2 linked regions of the Paraflavitalea devenefica genome follow. The protein of the gene in region 2 interacts with the protein of the main gene of each other region in a pairwise test. Links are inferred from orthologs where the notes say so. Each region holds a gene or a part of one and is shown on either strand. Other genes may lie near its edges.

Evidence for each region.
Region 1: the proteins of def (region 2) and HB364_RS04270 interact in binary tests that used the Escherichia coli proteins (3 or more experiments, as listed by UniProt). The link is inferred for Paraflavitalea devenefica from one-to-one orthologs.

Annotation. Positions count from the first base shown.
Region 1 is NZ_JAARML010000001.1:1,065,593-1,071,100, reverse strand. What follows is about bases 1,074-3,898. They hold HB364_RS04270 (aspartate-semialdehyde dehydrogenase), read right to left. Parts: upstream 3,078-3,898; coding sequence 2,070-3,077; downstream 1,074-2,069. Other genes in these bases: HB364_RS04265 (lamin tail domain-containing protein), read left to right, coding at 3,643-3,898; HB364_RS04275 (DUF2461 domain-containing protein), read left to right, coding at 1,221-1,889; HB364_RS04280 (helix-turn-helix domain-containing protein), read left to right, coding at 1,074-1,101. Also shown: NAD-dependent DNA ligase LigA, read left to right, coding at 1-469; more of HB364_RS04280, read left to right, coding at 541-1,073; more of HB364_RS04265, read left to right, coding at 3,899-5,355; HB364_RS04260 (hypothetical protein), read left to right, coding at 5,458-5,508.
Region 2 is NZ_JAARML010000004.1:761,669-767,193, forward strand. Bases 837-3,678 are described here. They hold def (peptide deformylase), read right to left. Parts: upstream 2,626-3,678; coding sequence 2,047-2,625; downstream 837-2,046. Other genes in these bases: HB364_RS24595 (hypothetical protein), read right to left, coding at 837-1,922; ruvX (Holliday junction resolvase RuvX), read right to left, coding at 2,738-3,151; HB364_RS24610 (UbiA-like polyprenyltransferase), read right to left, coding at 3,169-3,678. Outside these bases: HB364_RS24590 (hypothetical protein), read right to left, coding at 1-291; more of HB364_RS24595, read right to left, coding at 378-836; more of HB364_RS24610, read right to left, coding at 3,679-4,098; HB364_RS24615 (RNA methyltransferase), read right to left, coding at 4,109-4,648; hexitol phosphatase HxpB, read left to right, coding at 4,696-5,352. UniProt on the Escherichia coli protein: Removes the formyl group from the N-terminal Met of newly synthesized proteins. Requires at least a dipeptide for an efficient rate of reaction. N-terminal L-methionine is a prerequisite for activity but the enzyme has broad specificity at other positions.

The DNA.
Region 1 (5,508 bases), on a different replicon or contig from region 2:
CGGCATACGCTATGTTGGCGAAACCACCGCTAAAACCCTTGCCCATGCAGTAAAGCATTTACTTGATTTTGCTCAATTTTCTCTTGAAGATCTCAAAAACCTCGAAGATGTAGGGCCTAAAGTAGCTGGTAGCATATATCAGTTTTTCCATAATCCGGACAACATTCATATGCTACAACAGCTTGAAGCATTGGGGTTGAAGCTGAAAAATGATAAAAAAGATCTCGTGGCCGACGGCAACCTCACGGGACAAACGTTTTTGTTTACCGGTACCCTGCCTACGCTGAAACGCAATGAGGCAGAGGCTTTGGTGGAAGCTAACGGAGGTAAACTCCTGGGTAGCGTGAGCAGCAAGCTCAATTATCTGGTGGCTGGCGAAGAGGCTGGTTCCAAATTAGAGAAAGCCAAAAAGATCACTTCAATAAAGATCATTAATGAAGCCGAATTCCTGAGCTTGGTTAACCGCTAATTCAATCTTTCTTACAAATGATTTGATTTTCGCATATCTTTTTTTGTAACTTTAGCCAAAAGGAAAAGGCGATGATAAAAAAACTCCCCAACGAGGTGTGGAAACCCTTGCAGTTTCCAGGCTGGAAACACCTTAGAAAAAAGTATGCGCTGTCATCACACGGCCGCATAGCCAGCTACACAGATGATGTTATTGAAGATGGTAAATTGTTGCAAGGTTCATTAACCACCGGCTACCGGACACTGAACCTGCACAGACCCGGAAACAATGGCACCCTCTACATTCACCGTGAAATTGCCCGGTTATTCCTCGGCAAACCTTCGGCGAAAAACAAGTATGTGATTCACCTGAATCACAACAAGCTCGACAACACAGTGAAGAACCTGAAATGGGCTTCACTGGAAGAAATGATCAGTCACCAGCAAAACAGCCCGGCCAAGATCGCTTACAAAAAAGTGCAGGCCAACCGCACTGAAGGCCTTAAGCTGAATGCCAATCAGGTGAAGAGCATCAAAAAAGTCCTTACAGACAAGAACCGGAAAATCACCATTAAAAAACTCGCGGAAAAATATGGGGTCAGTGAGATGACCATGTACCGCATTAAAAGTGGTGAGAACTGGGGTAGGATCTAGATCCCTCTACCGGTAAACTAGCATAAGTGGTGTGTACAGATGTGAGCGAACATCTACACACCACTTATCTTTTTTTGTTGCCTCCTCACTGCTACATACCTTTAAATAAAAAGTATACCATGCTGTTGCCTGCAACCATTAAATTCCTGAAAGACCTCAAAAAGAACAATGATAAATCCTGGTTCGATGCCCACCGCCCGCAATATGAAGCCGCCAAAAAGAACTTCGAACAATTCATCCAGGCCGTTATAGATAAACAGGGCAAACAGGATAGCAGCATCAAAGAATTGACTGCCAAAAGCTGTATGTTCCGCATCAATCGCGACGTTCGCTTCTCCAAAAATAAAAGTCCCTACAAGACCAACTTCGGGGCCAGCATCAACCGGGGAGGTAAAAGATCCATCTATGCCGGGTACTACTTTCATTGTGAGCCGGGCGAAAGCTTTGTAGGCGGCGGCCTCTGGATGCCCATGCCACCGGAAACAAAGAAAATAAGGCAGGAAATAGACTACTGCTTTGATGAATTTAAAAAGATCATCAACAATAAGAAATTCAAGGGCATATATGGAGATTTATACCAGGGGGAAGATGTAGCGCTCACCCGTGTGCCCCAGGGATTCGAAAAAGACAACCCTGCCGGAGAGTTCCTGAAACTCAAAAGCTGGCTGGCCATGCAGAGCATTAAGGACAGCGAACTTACTTCAGAGGGCCTTGTAAAGAAAACAGTAGCAGCATTCGAGGCCCTGCAACCCTTACTCGCATTCCTTAACCGCGCACTGGACGAGTAAGTTGGCGTGTCAGGCTGAGCCTGTCGAAGCCCTTAAAACAAAAGTCCCGCCGAAGCGGGACCGGGAAATGGCTATACGTTCCCTTGATAAAACTTCTAAAAAATTCTCCGCAGCGTCTCTCGCTTCAATTTGAATTCTCCGCAGTGTCTCCCGAAGGGGACGCTGCGGGTTATATATGACTTATAACAGTTTCTTTGAAACCAGGTATTCTGCAATCTGTACCGCGTTCGTGGCAGCGCCTTTACGCAGGTTATCACTTACTACCCACATATTAAGGGTCTTGGGCTGTGTTTCATCACGGCGCAGACGGCCTACAAACACCTCATCCCGGTCGTGTGCATCCTTCGGCATAGGGTATTGTTGGGCAGCAGGCTCATCCACCAGTACCACACCAGGCGCATTGCTCAGTAAACCACGCACCTCATCGAGGGTGTAATCATCTGCAAACTCCACATTTACGCTCTCACTGTGTCCGCCCATCACCGGAATACGCACCGTAGTGGCAGTAACCCGGATAGCATCATCACGCATAATCTTCTTCGTCTCATTCACCATCTTCATCTCTTCCTTGGTATACCCGTTATCTAGGAATACATCGATCTGGGGGATCACATTCAGGTCAATAGGATACTTATAGGCCATAGGGTACTCAGCGTTGCTGCCTTTCTCTGCTTTGGCGCGCTCACCCATCAGTTGGTCTACGGCTTTCTTACCGGTACCCGTTACACTTTGGTAAGTAGATACTACAATACGCTTAATGCCATACTTCTTGTGCAGTGGATTCAGGGCTACTACCATTTGAATGGTAGAGCAATTGGGATTCGCAATGATCTTATCATCCTTTCCCAGCGCATCTGCATTCACCTCCGGAACAACCAGCTTCTTGGTGGGGTCCATGCGCCAGGCAGAAGAATTGTCAATAACAGTAATACCGGCTTCAGCAAACTTGGGGGCCCACTCCAGGGAAGTGCTGCCACCTGCGGAAAAAATAGCTACAGCAGGCCTGGCGGCAATGGCATCCGTCATGCTGACGATCTTGTATTGCTTACCCTTGAATTCAACTTCCTTACCTACTGATCTTTCAGATGCTACGGGAATCAGTTCTGTTACGGGGAAATTACGTTCGGCCAGTACCTGTAACATCTTTGTGCCTACAAGGCCGGTGGCGCCTACTACTGCAACTTTCATGGTTTGTTGATTGCTTGTTTATGTTTAACAATAAAGTCTTATGTCACCCTGAGCCTGTCGAAGGGTGGGTCGCCCTCAAAGGGCGGCTCACCCTGATCTAAAGGAGCCTGTCAAAGGCCCCCTTGATTGCTCTTCATTACGCAAAGCCCAAACAAAAAGGCCTTCCTGTGGGGGAAGGCCTTTTTGAATATCTTGTTATACAAAGCAGTACTCAACCTTCCCATTGTATGGAATGCTTCTTCGTGCGCTTTGTATGTTTCATCATTTTTTGCATAACGAGGGGCAAAAGTAGTCAGCAAATACAGAATACACAAATTTTTATTAAAAAAAGAAGAAAATAGCGCTTTCAGTGTCAATTCTTAAACCATGGCCTGCGTTCATTGCAAATTCTCAAAAATCCATCCCCTGCCCACGATTCACAGCCACCGCTTCCCCTCGTTGCCTGATGCTTCAATGCCTTGTTGCCTTCCTAAAACATTATTTTATTATTTAATGTTTGATCCTTATTTTCATCCCTTCCAATGCGGTTCATGCTAACCGTCATGTCGGCTGAAAAACATAACCAATGACTGTAAGACTGCTTGCTTTACTGTTGCTGCCACAGCTTGCGCTGCAGGCGCAAACTGCCCAACGGTTCGATATCATCATAACAGAACTATTACCCGATCCCGCACCCCCGGTAAGCCTGCCCAATCATGAATTTGTAGAACTAAAAAACAACTCCGCCCGGGTTATTAACCTGCGTGGCTGGAAGCTGAGTGATGGCACTTCTACCGCTACCATCAATACCGACATCGAAATACAGCCAGACAGCTTTGTCATTATATGCCCCAATGCGGCGGTGTCTTCCTATGCTGAGTTCGGCAGAACAATTGGCGTGAGTAACTTCCCTTCACTGAACAACGAGGCGGATCTCATTACCCTCTATGCCCCGGAGGGGAATAGCATACATGCAGTTGCTTATAGCGGCCAATGGTACAGTAATCCTGTAAAAGCAACAGGTGGCTGGGCACTGGAGATCATTGATCCGCGCAACCCTTGCACTGGCGCCGGCAACTGGACCGCAGCCATACACCATAGTGGCGGTACGCCCGGAAGGCAAAATTCCGTAAATGCGAACAACAGTGATCAGTTGCCGCCGGCACTGCTCAGGACCTGGACCATTGACAGTGTAACCATCGTGGTCGTATTTGATGAGTCGCTGGATAGTACTATGGCGGCAACACCCGGTCATTACCACCTGGATCATGCTGTGGGCGCTCCGGTGGCTGCAGAGCCGGTGTCGCCACTATTCAATGAAGTAATGCTCAAACTGGCATCGCCCATCAGAACAGACCAGGTATACCAGCTCACCGTGCGAAATGTGATGGATTGCAGCGGTAATGCGATTGGTATGCTCAACAAGGCAAAGGCCGGGCTGCCTGCCCCACCGGTTGCCCGGACGGTCATCATCAACGAATTGCTGTTTAATCCGCCATCCGGTGGTTACGATTATATTGAGCTATATAACCGCAGCGGCAGCATTGTGGACCTGAAACAACTATACGTGGCCGGTCGTTCCGGGAATGGCGCCTTATCAGGCATACAGCAACTAAGCACCATCTCCCGGTTGCTTTTTCCCGGACAATACCTTGTACTCACAGAGAATGCAGCATGGCTACGGCAACGTTTTAGCATCAGAGAGCCTGCAGACATAATAGAATTAGCATCCCTGCCGACCCTTCCCGATGATCAGGGCATCCTGGCCATCACCAGCCAGCAGGGCGAGATCATTGATGAGCTGCATTATCACCGTGACTGGCACTTTGCCTTGCTCAGTGAGCAGGACGGTGTTGCTTTGGAAAGAATAGACTATGGCCAATCCACACAGGACAGCCATAACTGGATGTCTGCAGCCGCTACAACCGGCTTTGGAACACCGGGCTTTCAAAACTCCCAGTTCAGGGCCGATCTGCAATCCCAGGGTACGGTCTCCATTACACCGTCCCTGTTCTCGCCGGATAATGATGGTTTTGATGATCTTGCCAACATCCGGTACCAGATGACCGAACCTGGCTATGTAGCTTCCATTACCATCTTTGACGCAGCAGGGATGCCCGTTCGCCATCTTGCCCGCAGCGCCACCCTGGGCATGCAAGGGATATTTCGCTGGGATGGGCTGGATAATAACCGGCGACGCTTACCAGTTGGCGTGTACGTCATACTTACTGAAATATTCAACCTGCAGGGTAAAACAAAAAAAATAAAAAATACTGTAACATTGGTGCGTCGTTTGTGACTAATACGTATTTGTCAAAATAAAAATTTGATAACAAGGACATCCTCGGGGGCATGTAACTTTGTCCCTTGTTAAACAACAATAATCAAAAACTATCTTTCAATGAAGAAAACATTAATCACGTTCGCCGCAGTAGCCACCATGGCCTTATTC
Region 2 (5,525 bases):
CACCACCTGTTGGGTACGGCTATTGAGAGATGCCTTCATAGCGGAGCTCTTCTTTTCCAGCATGCGGATATCGTTGAGGGCTGTATAACCCAGCACCTTCAGGTTACGAAAGGCTTTATAAAAAGTGGTATCTTCTTTTACGCGGTCAATAAAGGCGGGAACATTCAGGTTGCTGCGCACGACCACCTCTTTCAGGGTAATCGCTTTCTTATTCACCGTGACTGCTGTATCCTTTTGACCCGAAGCACTATAACCAAGAAAGAGTACAGATAAAAAACCCATTACTTTCATGCCTGCAATGTAACTATTCTGCACAAAATGTCATCCGGGCCGGCACCTTTCTTAGGCAATCTTTTACTAATATTCTTAATGTTTTGTTATTTAATGCTTACCAATATATTGATCTTGCCAATGCCCTGGCCATTATAATCCTGCAGGGCTTTGCCAATGACCTGTCCTACTTTTACTTTATCCGGATCAGCTTTCATAGCTACACCCGTAATAGAAGAAGTTACGATGAGGTCGCCACGCTTAATGGCGCCTCCTTCTGTACATACCTTGGTGGGGATCACACCAATAACGCCCATAGGCACCTGATCATCAAGATTGGTATCTATATGTGCTTCTGTAAGCAATACACCGGGGCGTGTAGCATATACGCCGGCCACCAGTGTAGAGTAGGCGCCGGCAGATTTTTCTACTGTTCTGTCAGCATCCTGTGCAATGACCAGCACGTCACCGGGCTCATAGGATTGAACAGGGCCTGTTACACTAAAGTATTCAGCCACGTCGGCGCCACCAACCTGCGTACCACCGTTAAAGAACCCCCTGCCGGCCGAATTGATCCTGGCTACGTTGACTGTACCAGGATCACCACTTTTAAAAAGCGCCAGCGAACCGTTGCTATGTGTTTCTACTGTAAGTACCGGATTAACATTAGCGTCATTATAATTGATAAGGCGGGCGGCCCGGCCATTGCTGAAATTGGGTATATAGGCATAGAGGGCACTACCGGTGCCTTCGGCGGTGGTTTCCACGCCATCCCCGGTATTATCAGCACTGGCAGTAATACCGTTGCCATTGCCATTAGCTATGGCAAGCAGGGCCGGACCATTACCAGCGGGATTGGAAGCATGGAACACACCTGCAAAACCGCCGGTACCGGATGATACGCCATAAATACCGGCAGTACCAAAATTGGAAAACTGGGAAATCACCTCTCCCCTGACGGCGGCTTTTGTTCCGGTCACCCTATCAACTTTGAAGTTACCTGCTATGCCATTACCCACCGTGGTAACCGTTACCACATCATTGTTATTATCGTCATTAAGTATCTCAAACCGCCCCGCCCGCCCGGTACCAGAAGAAGGTACTCTCGCATACAAAGCATTGCCGGTGCCATTGGTACTGGTTTCAATACTATTGCCATTCTTGGTAGTACTGGCTGTAATGGCATTGCCATTGCCATGAGTAACGGCTGACAGGGCAGGGCCATTTCCGGAAGTATTGGAGGCATAGAATAAACCGCCAAAACCGCCTGTACCAGAAGAAATGCCAAATACACCTGCCGCTCCAAAATTGCCGAAGATGGTTTTCACTTCTCCCCTCACGGCAGCACTCACACTATTGGTATTATCTACTAGGAAAGAAGCGGCATTGCCTCCTGTGTTATCAGGAATATTGCCATTGCTGTGGGTAATTACTTCAAACGTATTGGAAAGATTGGCAGCATTGGTATTCACGAGTTTACCAGCAGTTTTTGTATTGCTGATGGCATACAGCGCAGTATCCGTATTGGCGACAATATGCAGTTTATGGACAGGCGCATTGGTGCCAATGCCTACGTTTTGCCCGGCCACCGGGAGAGTATGGAATAATAAAAGGATTGCTGCGGGCAGACAGGTGGTAATAAATCGGTTCATAACAAACAGCTTTATAAGGTTGAACACAATGTTCAGCAAACTGTCTGTTATGATGGTCTCTTTCCTACTAACCGGTCGTTCTTATTTAGGCAATGGTATAATAATGTATCAGCCTGCCAAACGCTTACTTTGCAAACACCATTTTATAATCCACCTTCACTTTACCTTTCGTAATGTCATCCAGTTTGCCTTTCAGCAGCTTGCGCTTGAGGGGCTTGAGGTAGTCAATAAATAGCTTTCCCTCAATATGGTCATATTCGTGCAGTATAACGCGGGCGGTTATGCCATTGAATGTTTTGGTGTGGGGAACGAAATTCTCATCTACATATTCAAGCGTTACCTCCTCATGGCGGGTCACATCTTCCCGTATTTTAGGAATGCTCAGGCATCCCTCATTATAAGCCCACTCCTTACCATTGAGCGCTTTTACATGAGCATTGATGAATACCTGTTTGATACCCGGCTCATCAGGATATTTTCCCGCCTCATCTTCATCCTGGTTGGCAAAGATCTGGGCGCTGTCTACCACAAAAAGACGGATATCGCGGTTGATCTGCGGAGCAGCCAATCCTACCCCATTACTGGCGTACATGGTTTCCCACATATCTTCTATCAATTTGGGAAGACCGGGATAATCCGGCGTAATATCCTTGCTTACAACACGTAATACAGGTGTTCCGTAGGCTACTATGGGAAGGATCATGCGTTAATTACTTAAATGCTTGATTATTCGACTATTAAATTCTAGTTATAACGGCAAATATACGCCAAATAAGCCATTTTGCCAGCAGGCGGGCGTGTCGCCAGACCGCTTTTTAACCCATTCTTTGCAGGTATTCCTGCAGCATAATGGTGGCGGCAATTTCGTCCACCAGGGCTTTATTCTGGCGCTGTTTCTTTTTAAGCCCCATCTCAATCATGGCCTGGGAGGCCATTTTGGAGGTATAGCGCTCATCCACCGTTTTAATGGGCATGGCCGGGAACTCCTTTTTGAGCTTTTCGATGATCTTCTTTACCAGGGGGGTAGCATGGGTATCTGTATCATCCCAGTTCTTGGGTTCACCTATAATAATAAGCTCCACCGTTTCCTTGGAAAAATAATCCTTCAGGAAAGGGATCAGCTTGGGAGATTCGACAGTAGTAAGCCCGGACGCAATGATCTGGAACGGATCAGTTACTGCGATGCCGGTTCTTTTAAGGCCATAATCTATAGAGAGTATACGGGGCATGGAAAAATTTAGAGTTGTTATGCAAGAAACAGATCAGCTATCACAAACACTGCAAATACTACACTGGCAATACCATTAGCCGTCATAAAAGCCAGGTTCACCCGGCGCAGGTCATTGGGCTTTACAATAGAATGCTGATAAATAAGCATTCCCACAAAAACTGCTATGCCTATCCAATACAACCAGTGAAAACCACCGTAAATACCGGCAGCAATCACACAGGCAGCACTTAATACATGCAATCCTTCAGATACCCTTAACGCTTTTGCTTTGCCCAGCCAAGCAGGTATGGAATGAAGCTGTTGCGACTTATCAAACTCTTCATCCTGCAAAGCATAAATAATATCAAAACCACTTACCCAGAAGATCACTGCCAGGGAAAACAGTATCGGTAATAAGGCAAAATGACCGGTCACGGCCAGGAAAGCGCCTATAGGCGCCAGCGACAACCCCACCCCCAACACCAGGTGGCAGAGCGGCGTGAACCGTTTCGTATAACTATAAAAAAGAATTACAAATAAGGCTACCGGAGAAAGGAAAAAGCACAGCCGGTTAATAAACCAGCAACAAACCATGAACAACAGACTGCTTACAATAGTAAACAGCAATACGCGATCAGCTTTCAGAATGCCGGCAGGAATTTCCCGGATGGCAGTGCGCGGGTTCTTTGCATCAAACTGCCGGTCGAGGTAGCGGTTGAATGCCATAGCGGCGCTGCGGGCGAAAACCATACAGAGAATAACAAGAGCAAACTTGATCAGTATATTTTCATGTGCAGCAGCTTGTTGCCCCCATCCGATTGTTATATTTAAGTTCCATTGTTCCGTTGAAAACAAAGACAAAGATGAATTACTTACCCCCAGGGAAAACCCGATCAGCGCAAAAGGCATCGCAAAGATGGTGTGGGAGAACTTGATCAGCGAAAGATAATTCTTAACGGTTGACATGGCGTGAATTTCAGGGTTCAATATTCAGTTTAGTCCGCACCAGTTCCCACAATACAATGCCGGCAGCTACGGAAATATTCAGGGAATGCTTCATACCCAACTGGGGTATTTCTATACAACCATCACAGGCTTTGATCACCTCCGCATCCACGCCGGTTACCTCATTCCCAAATACAACAGCCAGGGGGGCTGGTTGGTTGGCATCAAACTGGTTTAGGGGAATACTATTTTCTACCTGCTCCACCGCCCAAAGCTGGTACCCCGCTTCCCGCAATGCCTGCACCGCTTCCTGCGTGGAAGTAAAATACTTCCAGTGCACGGTTTCTGTAGCGCCCAGGGCTGTTTTATGGATGTCACGGTGCGGCGGCTGTGGCGTATAGCCGCAGAGGTAAATGCCTTGCAGTAAAAAAGCATCGGCGGTCCGGAAAACACTGCCCACATTGTGCATACTCCGGATATTGTCCAGCACCACGATCACCGGTATTTTGTCCGATTCCTTGAACTCTGTCACCGTTTTACGGTTCAGTTCGTCCATGCTCAATTTACGCATCCCGCAAAGGTAATAAACAAGGCAGAAGGTACCTATCTTTGCGCCGCATGAAACCAACTACAGTTATTTTCGATATGGACGGCCTGCTCATTGATTCCGAACCCTTATGGGAGGAGGCCGGTAAAGAGACCCTGGCACAATTTGGCGTTAGCCTCACCGATGAACAGTATCATTTCAGCACCGGATTGCGTACAAAGGAGTGGGTCGACTGGTGGTTCACCTGGTTTAATATAGACAAGCAGCACTCCCTGGCAGCAGAACTTACCATTGTACAAAAGGCCATTGAAAAGATCGCTGAGCGGGGCGTTGCCATGCCGGGCGCCAAACAGGCATTTACCTTCTTCCAGGAAAAAGGATTCAAGATAGGGCTCGCTACCTCTTCTCCCCTGGCCCTGGTAAAAGTAGTGGCAGAGAAATTACAGATCAATGATTACCTGCAGGCCATTGCCTCCGCAGAAGAATTGCCCTATGGTAAACCACATCCACAGGTATACCTGGATTGTGCCCGGGCACTGGAAGTATCGCCGCTGGAATGTATTTGCTTTGAAGACTCCTTTAATGGGATGATTGCCGTAAAAGCCGCCCGCATGAAGTGTATAGTCATACCAGCACAGCATCAGCAACACCAGACAAGATGGGATGCCGCTGATATAAAGCTGCCTTCCCTGCTTCACCTGGATGAGCAGGTATTGGATGCACTGTAAAAGGTGTTATTATTAGGCACTGCAGTGGAAGAAACAAATAAGCATAAGGATTACCATCAATAAATAGAGCGGTTGCATTTTTTCGTTTTTCATACAGAAAAAATTGAATAATGAATAATCTGCCTTCTATCGGGGGAAGGCCTATGCTACCGGGGACTACTAATAATCAGAGG